Spartinivicinus poritis: one gene and its partner. The protein of the gene in region 2 interacts with the protein of the main gene of each other region in a pairwise test. Links are inferred from orthologs where the notes say so. Each region holds a gene or a part of one and is shown on either strand. Other genes may lie near its edges.

Region 1 (6,230 bases), on a different replicon or contig from region 2:
GGGAAGTGTTAATCAACGATATTATTCAGGATGACTTAAAAGCGGCTGAGGTCGAGGTGCTGAGTATTCCGCTGCCTAATAGTGTGATTCTTGATATCCGCCATCCCACCGAGGAAGAGCTAAGCCCGTTAAAAATGGATAACAATGAAGTAAAAACCATTCCTTTCTATCAACTAAATACTGCATTTAAGGAGCTCGATGCTAATCAGCAATATATGCTTTATTGCGATAAAGGCGTAATGAGCCGCTTACATGCCATGCATTTAAAAGACGAGGGTTACGAAAACATCAAAGTTTATCGTCCCTAGTGAACTTTCTTAGTAGAACGGTGGTAAACTACCGCACCAAAATTTTCTGGATTTTCTAGCTGAAGACGTTGAATTGGTAAGACAACTTGCTAATTCTGGCATTTACTATAGGAATGCCCCTACTAACATACTTGTTTCTAGGGTGCTGCTCTTAGGCCACTTCAGATTGTAGTTGTTTTACTGTAGAGGCACCCTCTGTGATTGAGAAGTTAAGAAATATTGCCATTATTGCTCACGTAGACCATGGCAAAACTACTTTGGTAGACAAGCTGTTGCAGCAGTCTGGAACCTTGGAACGCCGTGATATCGGGACTGAGCGGATCATGGATTCCAATGACCAAGAGCGTGAGCGTGGTATTACCATTCTGGCAAAAAATACCGCAATTACTTGGCAAGATTACCGCATTAATATTGTGGATACCCCAGGACATGCCGACTTTGGCGGTGAGGTTGAGCGGGTGCTATCGATGGTTGATTCCGTATTGCTACTGGTTGATGCTGTTGATGGTCCAATGCCACAAACACGTTTTGTTACCCAAAAAGCATTTGAGCAAGGGTTAAAGCCAATCGTAGTCGTCAATAAAATTGACCGCCCTGGCGCCAGACCTGACTGGGTCATTGATGAGGTATTTGACTTATTCGATCGCTTAGGGGCTACTGAAGAGCAACTGGACTTCCCCATTATTTATTGCTCTGCACTAAATGGTATCGCTGGTGATGACCCAGAGTCATTACAAGATGACATGACGCCTTTGTTTGAAATGATTGTTGATAAAGTGCCTGTACCTACCGTAGATGTTGATGGCCCTTTCCAAATGCAGATTTCAGCGCTGGACTACAGCAGCTACCTAGGTGTTATTGGGGTAGGCCGAGTTACTCGTGGGCAGCTAGAGCCAAATACGCCTGTAGCAGTTGTTGACCGTGAAGGTAATCAACGTTCTGGCCGGATATTGAAGGTGATGGGGTATTTAGGCCTTGAGCGGGTTGATATCGAAAAAGCTGAAGCGGGTGATATTGTGTGTATCACAGGCATCGACGGCTTAAATATTTCCGATACTTTGTGTAACCCAGAAAAACCAGAAGCCTTACCAGCACTGACTGTAGATGAGCCTACTGTTAGCATGACTTTCCAGGTCAATGACTCACCATTTGCTGGCCAAGATGGTAAATATGTCACTAGCCGTAATATTAAAGAGCGTTTAGATCGTGAATTGATCCATAACGTTGCGCTACGGGTTGAGCAAGGTGATACAGCAGATAAATTTGTTGTTTCTGGTCGTGGTGAATTGCACTTGTCAGTGTTGATTGAAACCATGCGCCGTGAAGGCTTTGAGCTTGGAGTTTCTCGACCAGAAGTTATCACTAAAGAAATTGATGGTGAAATGTGTGAGCCCTATGAGCAAGTAATGGTAGATGTGGAAGATGAGCATCAAGGCGCCATTATGGAAGAAATGGGTAACCGTAAAGCCGAGCTTACGAATATGGTGCCTGATGGTAAAGGCCGCACTCGATTAGAGTTCATCATGCCTGCCAGAGGTTTGATTGGCTTCCGTTCGCAGTTTTTAACCATCACTTCAGGTAGTGGTATTTTAACCCATATTTTTGATCACTTTGGTCCTGTTAAAGCTGGTGAAGTAGCCAAGCGTCAAAATGGCGTGTTGGTTTCAATGGTTAACGGTAAGGTACTGGGCTATTCACTGTTTAACCTGCAAGATCGTGGACGTCTGTTCCTAGAGCCTAATGTGGAAGTTTACGAGGGAATGATTATTGGGCTTCATAACCGTGACAATGACTTGGTTGTAAACCCAACTAAAGGCAAACAGTTAACTAACGTTCGGGCATCAGGTTCTGATGAAAATATCATCTTGACTCCGCCAGTTAAGCACTCGCTAGAGCAGGCACTAGAGTTTATTGAAGACGATGAGCTGGTTGAAGTAACACCTAATCACATTCGTCTAAGAAAGAAATTCCTCAAAGAGCACGAGCGTAAGCGAGCTTCCAGAGCTAAGTAGCCTTGTTTCCCCCCTTTGAAAAAGGGGGGGCTAGGGGGGATTTTAGTTTGAACATAATAACCAGCTGGCTGTTTAAGATCTTTGGCTAGGCTTCATGAAATCCCCCTCAATCCCCCTTTTTCAAAGGGGGATGTTGATTGTGCGTTATTCCATCTCAAGCATCTCACTCCCATTTCACACTACTCACCAACCATTCCCCATCCTCTTTAACCCACTCTGTTTTGACTTTGTAAATGCCTGATTGATTAGGCAGAATGCTTTCTGCGCCAGTGACAGTCACTGCAGACTCTGAGGTTGCTACATTAGGATAAGCAGTGTTATATGAAATGTTATTGTTAGTAATATAAATTTTTATATTTTTATGACGCAAAAAATAACCTAATAAAAGGCGTTTTACACCTTTGCGATCCATTCCTTGATTAGAATTAAAGCTTTCACTAAGTGTTTCTAGTACTTTTTGACTATTCTTATTCTCTATAGCTGTTTGTATTTTTTCTATTTGCTCAGCAATTGCTGATTCAGCAGGTGTTTCTGCACAGCCAGAGAGTAGGAGAAAAAAACTTAGGAGGAATATCAACTTTAGCATGAACTTAGTGTAATGTTTAAAATTAGCTTTACTCATAAAAGGCCTAACACAGATAGTAAATTAACATAGCAGGTCTAACTGAAGGACAAAATATGTATACCCTTTATCCTGCAATAAAACCTTATGCGCGACACACTTTAGAAGTTGATGAGCCACACCAGCTTTATTTGGAAGAGAGCGGTAACCCAAATGGTATACCTGTCTTGTATCTTCATGGTGGGCCTGGTGCAGCATGTGATAAATTTAGTCGTCGTTATTTTAATCCTGAAATTTATCGGATTATTTTATTTGATCAGCGTGGTGCTGGTCGTTCAACTCCCCATGCTTGTATAGAAAACAATACAACACAAGATTTAATTGCGGACATTGAAGCAATCAGGCAGTTTCTCAATGTTGATCAGTGGGTACTGTTTGGTGGCTCCTGGGGAGCGACCCTGGCTTTGTTATATGCTGAGCAGTATCCACGACAAGTGTTGGCGATGATTCTGCGAGGTGTCTTTCTCTGTCGGGAGCAGGATATTAGTTGGTTTTATCAAGAAGGGGCAAATCAGATTTTTCCTGATTATTGGCGGGATTTTACTTGCTGGATTCCAGAAGCTGATTCTAATGATGTTATTAATGCTTATTACAAAAGGCTAACTGGTAATGATGAGCTGGCTAGAATGGGAGCTGCTAAAGCCTGGGCGTTGTGGGAAGGGCACTGTGCTACATTAAGACCTAATCAAGCAGTATTGGATGCGTTTATTGACCCACATAAAGCTAGAGCATTGGCCGCAGTTGCTTGTCATTACTTCAAAAATAAGGGCTTTTTAGAGCCAAACCAAATTTTAGACACTATGGAAGTTATTAGAGATATACCTGGGATTATCGTCCATGGTCGTTATGACATGGTGTGCCCACTGGAAAATGCTTTTACCCTGCAAGTGAAGTGGCCTGCAGCTGAATTGCATATTGTACGAGATGCAGGGCATTCTGCAGCCGAGCCCAGTATTTCTGATGCGCTTATTCGAGCAACGGATGAAATGGCTAAGCGGCTGAAGCCTGACCTAATGCCTGATGAGGGCTAGCTTTCATTTTGAGCTAAAAAATCTTCGTGAATGTAATAGGAGAGCTGTGCTGAGATGATTAAGCACAGCTTATCTCATCTAATACTCTTTCCTTTTAGAAACTACTTTAGTGCTGTCTATTTATTAATCTTATAGTACTAAAGTGGTAACTTTTTTTTGCGAAAAGCGGTAATAAACTCAATTAAATCAGCTATAACAATATTATAAATCTGTTGCCGTTTTTATGTTGGGCGGTAGATTTACAATGAAGGTGTAGGGAAAGTCTGCTTTGAAAGAAAAGAATAGGTTACTTCATAGCTTTAATTCCCCCCTTTGGAAAAGGGGGGCTAGGGGGGATTTAAATTTGCTCGTAAATAGGTGGCGAATGATTTGTTTAAAGTGCTTTGAGTAGGCTTTTATGAAATCCCCCTCAATCCCCCTTTTCCAAAGGGGGACGTTGGATAGTGCCACAGTTCTAATCTTCCTGATTCGCGACAACCTACTGTGGGAATAGGTTAGGGGTTAAAACCATCTTATTATTAAAACAAGGACGAATATGAAAAAAATTACAATAGTAGCAGGATGCTCATTACTGATTGCTAACTTTGCCTCTGCTGAAGTTACAACACCTGGCGTATATGAAATGCACTTTGATTGGGGGTGTGATGGTACTTACTCTATATCAAAAAACTTTACTTTAAAAAATGATGGCACTTTCCAGTCTGGTAGCTTAAAGGGTACCTGGAAGGAAATCGATAGAACACTTACCTGGAAATACAGCAATAACACCTATTACACAGGCTACCATACCAGCCGTTCAGCCACTGGAGTTGCTGTTGGCTATAATGGCCTGGAAGGTTGTTTCTATATGATTAAAATGAGTAAGCCACTTACTCAGGAACAAATGCAACAGCTTGATATGGCTGAGCCGCAGTTTGATAATGGTATTGGAGAAGCTGGGGGAGAAGCACTTTTCTAGTAACCATTCACTTGTTTCTATATAACATAAAGCCAGCAGATTGCTGGCTTTATGTTTTTACAGATATGATATGTCATTAAATTTGTAACGATAAAAATGAGTGGCAGAAGCAATGCGAGCACTTATTCAACGAGTAAAGCAAGCCAGTGTTAGTGTTAATAATGAAGTGGTTGGTTCTATTGACCAAGGCTTATTGGTGTTGCTGGGAGTACAAAAAGGAGATGATCAGGCAAAAGCAATTAAACTGCTTGAAAAAGTGCTGAAATATCGTGTTTTTGCTGATGCTGAAGATAAAATGAATCTCAGCTTAAGAGATATTAATGGTGGGTTACTAGTCGTTTCTCAGTTTACTTTGGCTGCTGATACTCAAAAAGGCTTACGCCCTAGCTTTAGCTCTGCAGCGCCACCAGTCGCAGGAGAAAATCTATATAACTATTTTGTGGAACAAGCAAACAACCTTCACCCAACAGTTGCTACTGGACGCTTTGGTGCCAACATGCAAGTCAGCTTAGTTAACGACGGGCCAGTGACTTTTCTTTTAGAGGTATGAAACGAATTGAAGGGAGTTAATAAGGGTATCTTTAAAAATAGTAATTTTTTCGTGAGAGCAAGACAGCACCGCACGGAAGGCCGCAATGTATGTTATGAATACATGAGGATCTGAGTACGGAGCAAACGCAGCTATCGTGGAAAAAGTGCATTTTTAGAGGTGCCCTTAAGTAGGCTTCCTCCTGGCTACTATCCCCCCCATCAACACTCCAGCTTCAAATAACAGCCACATAGGGATGGCGAGTAATGATTGGGAAAAAATATCAGGTGGTGTCAGCAGCATACCAATTACAAAACAGCCAACGATAATATAAGGGCGCTTTTTCCTCAGGCTGTCAACACTACTCATTCCTGACCAAATTAATAATACCGTAGCGATAGGGATTTCAAAGGCTATCCCAAAAGCAAAAAACAGTTTTAGCACAATGCTGAGGTAACTATGGATGTCCGGCATAACCGATACATCTTCAGGGCCTATAGTTGTAAAGAAATTAAAGAGCAGAGGAAATACGACATAATAGGCAAATGCAATCCCTAGATAAAATAACACAACACTTGAGGCTAATAGTGGGATGGCCAGCTTCTGTTCATGCTGATAAAGCCCTGGTGCAATAAACCCCCATACTTGATGCAGAATATAGGGAATCGCTAAAAAAATAGCGGCGACCACAGTCAGTTTAAATGGTGTAAAAAATGTCTGGGTAATTTCCGTTGCAATCATTGAAGAGCCTTCAGGCAATATTGATCGCA
Region 2 (6,283 bases):
AAATCTATCTGCAGTGCCTATTTATAGTGTAAAAAATATTATGCTCATTAAAAAGCCTGGATTTAACTACACAAGCACATCCGACCTCTTTGGTAAAACCGTTATTTTAATGGATGGCTTTGACTACCCTGGACTAGAAGAACTGATCAAGCAAGGTAAAGTAAAGGAAATTAGAGTAAAAGATCACAGCTCAGCCTTCAAAATACTAGATCGTCCTGTCATGACAAAGTTCACCGGCTTTATTGAGCTTAAAGTTAGGGTTTTATATAACTTACGTAAGACTATGCGGAATACAGATGATTACCAAATGGTTGATGTCAGTAGTATTGCTAATAACTACGATATTCACCTAGCATACTCAAACCAAATTGACAAAAATATTCAACTCTTTATTAATGACAGATTAAAAACAATTAAAAATAATGGCAGATTATCTGACATAGTCAGTAAATACAATAAATAAAACAAGAACAAAAGATAGAAAATAACAAAAAATAATCACTACTGTTTAGCATAAGCAGCATCGAATACAAAGTAGTACTTATTTTTCCGCTCATAACGAACAACTATAAACAGAGTTCAGCTTTACATAGATGAAATTCAATAGAATATTCTTTTAACTCCTCATAAGCTTTTGCAATGATATTTGTTTTCAGCCCAGCATTTTTAATAATTTCCACCAAAGCCACTTCATCCCCTATAACAGGGGAAAACCCATAAAGTAAATAGCCACCAGGCTTCAAATATTTAACCCCTTCAGTAAAAAAGCGTTGCACTGCCGCATACCCCATATCAAATACCGATCTCTCAAGAGTTGATAAATCAGCATCTACTTTACCAAAAGGAATATTCCAATAAATAATATCAAATTTTTCATTATCGTTTATGTCGGAAAAAACATCAGAATAAAAGCAGCTCACTCGATCATTTAGCTGATGCTTATTAATATTTAAGATAGTATTTTTTATTGCATCTTCATTAATATCTACAGCCACCACACTCATAGCACCCTTTAATGCAAGCATGACTGCAGTTACGCCAGTACCACATCCTACCTCCAATATGCGATTACCCGTTACATCTGGCATATTCTCTACAAAAAATGCTGTATCACGAAAATACGATGGGGGAAATACATTAGGTAGTACATCAAACTTTTCACCTAATATTTCTATCTCATATTGTTTTTTGTTTTCATGTTGACTTCGCTCTAACAGTGTAATAACACCTTTGAGATAAGCATTTTTTATAGGGTCTTCTGACCATACTCGCTGCATATTTTCTCCTTAACATATTCTTTTTTCCATATCACCATCAAAAAATCTAAGACAAGCTAAAACCATCTTCTTTTGAAAGAATATGTCGTAGTTTACTAGATTTAGTTGCTAAATAATTATCATTGTATATGTTATGTCCTTCCTGCAAAGGAACACGCTCTACTACATTAATACCTGCAATACACAATGCTTGCACTTTTCTAGGGTTATTTGTCATCAGTTTTACTTGATCAATTTCTAAATAGTGCAACATCCCTTCACAAAAGTGGTATTCTCTCATATCTGCTGCAAAACCTAATCGCTCATTAGCTTCTACTGTATCAGCTCCCTTATCTTGAAGATGATAGGCACGTATTTTATTAAGCAACCCTATTCCTCTCCCCTCCTGTCGTAAATACAGTAACGCACCACTTCCATGAGAGACTATCGTTTCCAATGCTTTCTGCAATTGAAAACCACAATCACAGCGCAGACTATATAAAGCATCCCCCGTCAAACATTCTGAATGTAGACGGATTAAGACGGGTTTAGTTACATCCAGTTCTCCATAAGTAAGCGCCAGGTGTTCTGTATTATTATCGGGCTGGACAAAACCATGCATAGTAAACACTCCAAACTGGGTAGGCAGTTGTGCAGCATCTACATAGCGAATCATTTTATAGGGGTGCTTGTTTTTCAGCTCATCACGAAGCGCCATTAACAGCTGCCCTAATCGATTTTGGCCACTTCCATCGCCCCCATCTCCCCAGTAGGCATCAGAGTAACAATGCTCAACTATTGGCTGTGTTTCAGTTGCCACTAACCAATGCGCCAATGGGTGATGCTGATGAAACTTACAGCGCAAACCTCGCATCATTACAGCTTCTTTTATACTGTTCCAGTCAGGTCGTACTTGTTTGCTGTATTCACGACTGATTTTAAAGGCTTGCTCAGGTGTTGTTGCATGATGTACCCGGGCAATAATATCTGCAGCTAAAAACTTACTGGCTTGATAATAATGCTCTACAGTGGGCCAGGTAGTTCCATCGATAACAATAGAATGCAATGAAAAATTAGAAAAAAATCCATAACGCTCATTAGGTTCATAAAACTGTATAGCATCAGCCATAGTAGGTCTCACTTTAAATGCTGTCCCTTACTTTTAGTTTAGCAACCTACTTACAAAATATTGATAAAATGGCATAACAAAATTATGTTTAAAAATAACAGTCACGTAATAAAAGCGCTATTATTACGTAATATTTAAGTGCGCAATAATCACGTCGTTCTATCTAAAGTTATATTTAGGGCACCTCTAACCATCCCTGGTAGTTATTCCATGCTTTTAAACTCCATAGATAGAGTTAACATTCAGTTTTTACCACAAAGCGCATAAGCCATAAATCCATATATGCACTATGCTTTTATCCTAGTACCTAATCTCCCAACAGCGATGAATTTTCGCATTACGCTGAAAATCAGGATCGATAGTTATTGAGGTAATTTCTTTAACCTTATATTTTTCTAATAAGCTTTCATCTATTTTAAATTTACGGAAATTATTGGAGAAATACAGTACACCTTCTCTAGTCAAAATCCCCATTGCTTGCTTAATTAATTCACCATGATCTCGCTGTACATCAAAATCTTGATTAAGTTTTTTAGAGTTAGAGAACGTAGGAGGGTCAATAAAAATCAAATCATAGCGCTGAGTTTGCTCTTTTAACCAAGCCAGACTATCCGCCTCTATTAATTGATGACGCTGCTGAGAAAAGCCATTTAATCTAAAGTTTTTATCAGCCCAATTTAAATAGGTTTTCGACAAGTCAACACTGGTGGTCTTTACGGCACCGCCTTTTGCTGCATGAACAGAGGCTGAAGCTGTATAACAAAATAGGTTTAAAAAGCGTTTACCTTTTGCTTGCTGTTGAATTATGTGCCTAATCGGCCGATGATCTAAAAATAAGCCTGTATCCAGGTAATCCTGTAAATTAACAAGCAGCTGACAGCCATGCTCTTCAACCTGCATAAACTCACCACGACTGTCGTGTTTTTGATACTGCTTTTTACCTTGCTGCTGCTCTCGTCGTTTGACAATGACTTGTTTTTCTGGAACATCCAATACCACAGGCAATGCACTGATAACATCGTTTAAACGCGCAGCCGCTTTTGTTGGGTCAATTGACTTAGGTGGCGCATATTCCTGAACATGCACCCAATCATTATAACAATCAATTGCCACGGCATATTCTGGCATATCCGCATCATATAAACGGTAGCAGTGAATATTATGTTGATTGCGCCATTTTTTTAATTGTTTTAGATTTTTTCTAAGCCGATTGGCAAACATTTCAGCACCTTTCGATAACCGAATCTGTGTTGCTTGTTCTAATGGCTTACCACCTGACACAGGTTTGGTAGCATTAGCCGCTGCAGAGCTTTCTCCAGGAATGGCAAATAAATAAAGGGCGCACTCTAATGCCCCATTATACAACTTATAGTGCTTATGAGAGCGTAACCGGGTGCGTCTGGCCAGGTCTGCGCTACTGGTTAAAAAAGCTGCCTGCCAACCAGAAAAGCACTGCTGCATTTTTTCACCTAAATGTTGATAAAGATAAACCAGGCTAGCTTCATTACCGAGCCGTTCACCATAGGGTGGGTTTGTTATCATTAAACCAGTGGGCATATGTTCAGTAGCGCTAGGGGTTAGCTGCGCTAAATCCACCTGTTTAATCTTAACAATACCGGCTAAGCCAGCTCGTTCAACATTAGCCTGTGCCTTAGTAAGCACTTTGTAGCCAGGCTCAAAACCACAGATGACCGGAAACTGCTGGCTCATTCCTTGCTCACGACGCTGTTTAGCCTCTGCCACCAGCTTATTCCAAATAGCAGGGATATGGCCTAGCCAACCTTGAAAACCAAAGTAGTGTCTCAGCAAGCCAGGAGCAATATCTGCCGCCATTAATCCCGCTTCAATTAATAGAGTGCCAGCACCACACATTGGGTCTACCAAACTGGCAGATTGTTGCGCCGCTAAACCAGGCCAACCAGCGCGAATCAACATGGCAGCAGCCAGGTTTTCTTTTAATGGCGCCATCCCAGCTTCACGCCGATAGCCACGCTCATGCAAGCTAATCCCAGCCAAATCAATAGCAACGGTTACTTGGTCATGCTTTAATCGTACAGATACCCGGACCGCTGGTTGCTCTTTAGCAATATTAGGACGTTTCCCAAACTTACTTCTAAACTGATCAACGATTGCATCTTTTACTGTCAGCGCCCCAAAGCGGCTATTACGAATAGCACCAGATGTACCAATAAAATCAATCAGGAAGTCACTATCAACATCAATATGATCCACCCAGTCAATCGTTTGAACTTGTTGATACAGTATTTCCTTTGACTGTGCAGGTAACTCAGCAAGTTTGAGCAGCACGCGGTTTGCTAGCCGTGACCATAGACAGACGCGGTAGGCAACCTCCATCGTGCCAGTAAAATTCACTGCTGCGACTGTTTGCTTGACATCACTGGCACCTAGCCGACTAAGCTCTTCAGCTAATAGCTGTTCTAGCCCTTTTGGGCAGGTGGCAGTCAATTGAAATTGGGTGGGGTTGGTCATTACCGCATTGCTCATTCGCTTCAAGAGCAGCGCATTCTAACGTACTTAACGGGGTAGTCCAGTATTATAGTCTACGCCGCCCCATGAGGGTGTCGCGACAGGGTACTGGAGAATAAATTGAAGTAACAGGGTATTCTTCCACCGTTCTACAAGACCATCCATGGCCTTTAGCACTTTTGCTGTTCCCAACAGCCGTTCCAGAACACCCTATCACTCTATATTTCCCAGCTTTTGTGGTCATCTCATAGGATAGAGGTAAGCCACGATAGGAAAAAGGTCGCTAACATCTGGTAAGCAATCGCTCGAACGGGAAATAATATCCCTTACTTAACACAACAGTTACTCAACAATAAAGCCAATACACTATAAAGAATAATCATAACTTACCATTCGGCACTTTTTTCACTTGTACTGGTCCATACTAAAACATAGATTATGAGGGTAGCATTTTGGCAGCTCAGAAGCCGCCGTTACAATCAGCTACCATTGCTATAAGCCACAAGGAACAAGGGATAGAGGAGTGTTGTATAAAAACGAATATGTCTATTCTTAATCAATTCTTAACACAAGTTACGCAATACGCTATTCATATCATAACGCCTCACCAAATTAAGAGTGAATTGAGGGGGGTATACACAGTTACCTCTAAACACTTTCAGGGTGAAGCGGGTGTAAAACACTGTCCTTCGTAGGACATTACTCACTTGTGGCACAGTTAAGCTGCTACAAGTACAACCAAGGTAAAACCAAAACCTCAAGAGAAGTTTCTGGAAAGAGTCCAGTTTATAACCAGTGAGGCTATTCACACTATGAGAAGACACAAAAGAAGCAAAGCTGAAAGAGCATTTCAAAAGGGTTATCAAGTTGGAATTTCAGGCCGTTCACGGGATGTCTGCCCCCACGGTCAAGATGCAGTAAAGCAGTCGTGGTTAAATGGCTGGCGAGAGGGGTGGTCCGATCAGTGGGACGGTTACACCGGCGTCTCTGGTGTACATAAAATATACTCTAAGCATTACTGACTTTCATGATTCACACTGGCCCGCTTAAGCGGGCCGTTTTATTTCTGGCTTCTGGCTATTTTAAAAGTTCTATCCAAGCAAACAAGTGGTCAAACTTGAGGTGAAAGATGCTCTTTATGTTAGCTGCCACTCTTTGCTGACCTCACCCCTTCTACCGCATCACGGATCAATTGTGGCCCTTGATAAATAAAACCACTATAAACCTGTACTAATGCTGCGCCCGCTTCAATTTTAGCTGCAGCACTAGCAGCATCATGAACCCCCCCCACACCAATAATGGGAATTTTTCCATTAAGTGCTTGAGCAAGCTGCTTAATCACTTCGGTGGACTGTTCCGCCAGCGGCTTACCACTTAAGCCACCCTGCTCATTGCCATGGTGCAAGTGACT

The links.
Region 1: the proteins of rlmKL (region 2) and typA interact in binary tests that used the Escherichia coli proteins (3 or more experiments, as listed by UniProt). The link is inferred for Spartinivicinus poritis from one-to-one orthologs.

Annotation. Positions count from the first base shown.
Region 1 is NZ_JAPMOU010000006.1:83,892-90,121, forward strand. Bases 1-2,912 are described here. They hold typA (translational GTPase TypA), read left to right. Parts: upstream 1-505; coding sequence 506-2,320; downstream 2,321-2,912. Other genes in these bases: thiI (tRNA uracil 4-sulfurtransferase ThiI), read left to right, coding at 1-308; ORQ98_RS07025 (hypothetical protein), read right to left, coding at 2,484-2,912. In the rest of the region: more of ORQ98_RS07025, read right to left, coding at 2,913-2,942; pip (prolyl aminopeptidase), read left to right, coding at 2,999-3,973; ORQ98_RS07035 (hypothetical protein), read left to right, coding at 4,509-4,931; dtd (D-aminoacyl-tRNA deacylase), read left to right, coding at 5,044-5,481; twin-arginine translocase subunit TatC, read right to left, coding at 5,647-6,230. UniProt on the Escherichia coli protein: A 50S ribosomal subunit assembly protein with GTPase and nucleotide-independent chaperone activity, required for 50S subunit assembly at low temperatures, may also play a role in translation.
Region 2 is NZ_JAPMOU010000005.1:147,357-153,639, reverse strand. The notes cover bases 2,281-5,245. They hold rlmKL (bifunctional 23S rRNA (guanine(2069)-N(7))-methyltransferase RlmK/23S rRNA (guanine(2445)-N(2))-methyltransferase RlmL), read right to left. Parts: upstream 4,876-5,245; coding sequence 2,686-4,875; downstream 2,281-2,685. Other genes in these bases: ribA (GTP cyclohydrolase II), read right to left, coding at 2,281-2,385. In the rest of the region: ORQ98_RS06250 (substrate-binding periplasmic protein), read left to right, coding at 1-463; ORQ98_RS06245 (methyltransferase), read right to left, coding at 567-1,277; more of ribA, read right to left, coding at 1,324-2,280; rmf (ribosome modulation factor), read left to right, coding at 5,685-5,894; ORQ98_RS06225 (quinone-dependent dihydroorotate dehydrogenase), read right to left, coding at 6,014-6,283. UniProt on the Escherichia coli protein: Specifically methylates the guanine in position 2445 (m2G2445) and the guanine in position 2069 (m7G2069) of 23S rRNA. Methylation occurs before assembly of 23S rRNA into 50S subunits.